Regions from separate parts of the Enterococcus sp. M-BR2 genome, predicted to be linked through region 1. Evidence: riboswitches for the same ligand, from Rfam matches in the RefSeq annotation. Region 1 holds a riboswitch; the other holds the start of a gene.
The links. A riboswitch is a leader RNA that binds a small molecule or an ion and turns the genes downstream of it on or off. The one in region 1 is predicted to bind thiamine pyrophosphate.

Region 1 (2,207 bases):
AGTGCGAAAACAATCAACGTAGTCATGCCTTATTATGGTTATGCGCGTCAAGATCGTAAAGCACGTGCACGGGAACCAATCACAGCGAAATTAGTAGCAAACATGATCCAAAAAGCCGGTGCAACACGAATGCTGACTTTGGACCTTCATGCAGTCCAAATCCAAGGTTTCTTTGATATTCCAGTCGATCATTTGATGGGTGCACCACTTATTGCTAATTATTTCTTGGAAAAAGGAATCAAAGGTGATGATGTTGTCGTTGTTTCACCAGACCACGGTGGCGTTACACGAGCACGTAAATTAGCGGAATTCTTGAAATCTCCGATTGCGATCATCGACAAACGCCGTCCAAAAGCAAATGTTGCAGAAGTAATGAACATCATTGGACAAGTCAAAGGTAAAACTTGTGTACTGATCGACGATATGATCGATACAGCAGGTACAATCACATTGGCTGCCAATGCTTTGAAAGAAGCTGGTGCAACAAGTGTGTATGCTTCATGTACCCATCCAGTATTATCTGGTCCTGCTTTACAAAGAATAGAAGATTCAGCTATCGAGCGACTAGTTGTCACAGACTCGATCTATCTTCCAGAAGATCGTAAAATCGATAAAATCGATGAAGTAAGTGTTGGCGGATTAATGGGAGATGCAATCAAACGTATCCATGAAAACAAACCAGTTAGTCCATTATTTGAAACAAAAAATAAATAATAAATAAACTCACAAAGGGGAGTCCAATTGGGCTGAGATTGAATCTATTTCTAAACCCTTCGTACCTGTTTCGGTTATGCGAGCGTAGGAATTGTGAAAAAACAGCTATTTGAAATTTTTCGAAAGCTGCTTCCTCCTTTGTGACTTTTTTATTCAAAGGAGGAAGTTTTTTTATGGGAAAAAATAGAGTTTGGGTAGAAGGAACGATTGTTGCAGCGTTAGCGATGGTGCTGTCATTGATACCAATCCAGATTGGCAGCAGTTTTTCTATTTCATTGGGGCAGATTCCGTTGACGCTTTTTGCATTAAGAAGAGGGACAAAGGCAGGTATGCTAGCAGGTTTCATTTGGGGGATCTTACACTTTCCGTTGGGACAAGTTTATTATTTAAGTGTCGTTCAAGTGTTGATTGAGTATCCGATTGCTTATACTTTTGCAGGTGCAGCAGGGCTCATGGCTTCAAATGTCCAAAAAAGCTATGCAGATGGAAATACGAAACAAATCAGAAAAAACATAGTGTTTGGTGCATTGATTGGCGCACTTTCCAGATATTTTTGGCATTTTATTGCGGGAGTTGTTTTCTGGGGAGCCTATGCACTATGGGGAATGAATCCTTGGCTCTTTTCTTTCGTAATGAATGGTGCTAGCGGGTTGAGCACAGCGATTGTGACGATGATCGTTTTATTAGGGATCCAACAAACGATTCCATCACTTTTTGTGCCAGATAAACGACAGAATCTTTAAATAAAAAGGAAACAAAAAACTTGAGACAGAATCATGTCCTAGTTTCTTGTTTCCTTTTTGTTTTTCGGCAAGAAATAGATTCACTTCAATGGCAGATAAGAAAGACCGGCATCTTCTACCAATTGCCAGCGCCGATCGTTGACAGAGTAGATTAAAGTAGCGACGACTTCTTCTTCCCGATACCGAGTACCTTTCAATTTCCAAATATAGTCCTCAATCACATAAATAGGAATACGGTATTCGTCATCGATCAAACCAACTTGATCAAAAGAAAAAATGATCCCTTCCTGCATTAAATTACGCATTTCTTTCAATAATTCCACACTGATTTTTTCAACAGGTGTTTCCTTTTTGAAAAAGGATTTTTTTACATTGATCTTATCTGACAGGATAGAACTTAATTTACTAGCAAAAATCCTGTAAAATTCATCTAAATAGCGATAATAAATTCGGTTCAATTGATCGTTCAGGTCGAAGTACACGAAATTATTTTGTAGCTTATAAAAAAATGGTGAGTGGAGATGTGTTTTCATATGGCCAAAATATAACAATTCTGAAATTTCTAAAGGTGTCAATTCTTTCAGCATCGTTAAATCAGTAAAGTCAATCCACTTCAATTCATCGAATCCACGCCTGTTTCGAGAAGAGGAAAAGAAACGCTGGATATTTTCTGTACCACGGATTACTTTCAGCCCTGTATGAGATTCGTATTCTCCAGCAGAAGCAGATGGATCGAGTAAGAGCAAGTTT
Region 2 (2,207 bases), 830 kb from region 1:
CCATCAAATGGAAGCATCTGGTATTCAGTTTGCTTTTGATGTTGAAACCCAAAAGATCATCTCGGAAGGAACTCGATATCGTTTAGTCGGAAAAGAGACGGAATTAGTAGCAGATATGATTTTTTGTGCGACTGGGAGACAGCCGAATACAGAATCTTTAGCACTTGAACAAGCGAATGTCGTCTTTGATAAACACGGGATTGAGGTCAATGATTATCTGCAAACGAGCAATCCAAAAATTTTTGCGTGTGGAGATATTGTTTCAAGGAAAACACCCAAATTGACACCAGTCGCCACTTTTGAAGGGAATTATGTAGCTAAGCGGATAACGGATGCAACAGGCGACCCTATCAAATATCCAATTATACCCACGATCGTCTACGCTAGTCCTAAGCTTGCTGAAGTAGGGGTTACAAAAAGTCACGCCTCTTCGTCAGATCAAGTGGTAGAGATGGATCTTACCAATTGGTTCACCTATCATCGCGTCAATGAACCAGTTGCTAAGGCTGAATTAACTTTCGACCAGCAAAATTATTTGATTGGTGCTGCAGTGATTAGCGAGCAAGCAGACGAATTGATTGATGATTTGACACTAGTCATCAATCAAAAATTGACTAAAAAAGAGTTGGATAGCTATATCATGGGGTATCCGACATTGGCAAGTGATCTCTCCTATTTATTGAAATAATCAGCATGATAACTAAAGCGCTTGTTGCTTTCTCCTTCTTGTGCTACACTTTAAAAAATGAATACCTGTTTCTGGGGATGTCGTAGACGACATGAGAGTAAGTTGTGAACTTAGACCCATTGAACCTGTCAGTTAATACTGGTGAAGGGAGAAACATAGCAGACGCTTGAAGCGGGTTACTATGTCGTGCCCATTTCAAGCGTTTTTTGTTATCCATATTAGAAGAAAGGAGGCGTCAAAATGAAGAAAAATCTTTATCCAGTAGTCAGTATGGCATTCATTTTAATTATTTGGCAGATTGTTGTCTTAGTTTGGAAAATACCCGCTTTTATTTTACCCGGACCTGCTGCTGTATTTTCTGCGTTAACAGCAGATGCACAAGTATTGCTTTCCCATTCTGTCACAACATTAAATGAAGCAGTGATTGGTTTGGCAATAGCTAGCGTTCTTTCTTTTATTACTGCTTTAGCAATGGATTATTGGAAGTTCTTAGAAATGTCTTTTTATCCATTACTAGTGATTTCTCAAATGTTGCCAATCATGGTTTTAGGGCCATTATTGACCCTATGGTTTGGTTTCGGTATGCTTCCAAAAGTGATTCTTGTTGTCTTGATAAGCTATTTTCCGATCGTAGTTTCTTTTTCGGATACATTGAGGAAAGTATCGAAGGAGCAAATCATCTTTTTGAAAACGATGGGGGCAGATACAGGGAAGATTTATCGAATATATAAAATACCAGCGGGTTTATCCGGATTCTTTTCCGGTTTAAAAGTAGCCGCTACTTATTGTGTCAGTGGAGCAGTCGTTGGAGAATGGCTAAGCGCTCAAGCAGGCTTAGGGTATTATATGATACGCGTAAAAAACAGCTACCAGATTGATAAAGTTTTTGCTGCGATCATTTGTGTCATTTTATTGAGTTTATTGCTGAATGGCGCTTGTTCATTATTGAAAAAAGGGTATTACCGTATGCTTTATACTTTTTAAGAGAAGGGGATCAAATGAAAAAATTATGGCTTTTATTACCGCTACTGTTGCTTTTATCCGCTTGTGGCACTGCAAAAGAAACAAGTAGCAAACAAGAAACGAAGGATTTGAAAAAAGTGACACTTGTTTTGGATTATGTACCAAATACTAATCATACTGGCATCTACGTAGCAAAAGAAAAAGGCTATTATAAAGAGGATGGTTTAGATGTCCAAATCGTCGAACCAGGAGATAATTCGATAAGTATTGGTCTAGTAGGTGCGGACAAAGCACAATTTGGTATAAGTTATCAAGAAGATGTCACTTATGCGCACGCAGATGGAAAGAATATACCAGTCAAAGCAATTGCTACAGTGATCAAACATAATACTTCTGGATTCGCCACCCTATCAGACAGTAACATCCATTCACCAAAAGATTTTGAAGGAAAAACATATGCAGGTTGGCAAAGTCCAAGTGAAGAAGCTGTCTTAAAAGCTGTGATGGAAAAAGACGGCGGTGACTTTTCAAAACTGACAATGGTAGGAAGCAATGG

Region 2: another riboswitch for thiamine pyrophosphate. It lies ahead of AC1F25_RS05315 (ABC transporter permease); the one in region 1 lies ahead of thiT (energy-coupled thiamine transporter ThiT).

Annotation. Positions count from the first base shown of each region.
Region 1 covers NZ_CM152743.1:1,920,162-1,922,368, reverse strand. The annotation lists gene AC1F25_RS09370 (ribose-phosphate diphosphokinase) at 1-714, shown strand, start outside; TPP riboswitch at 720-822, shown strand; gene thiT (energy-coupled thiamine transporter ThiT) at 888-1,457, shown strand; gene AC1F25_RS09360 (hypothetical protein) at 1,538-2,207, opposite strand, start outside.
Region 2 covers NZ_CM152743.1:1,091,657-1,093,863, reverse strand. The annotation lists gene AC1F25_RS05320 (dihydrolipoyl dehydrogenase family protein) at 1-688, shown strand, start outside; TPP riboswitch at 751-855, shown strand; gene AC1F25_RS05315 (ABC transporter permease) at 929-1,672, shown strand; gene AC1F25_RS05310 (ABC transporter substrate-binding protein) at 1,687-2,207, shown strand, end outside.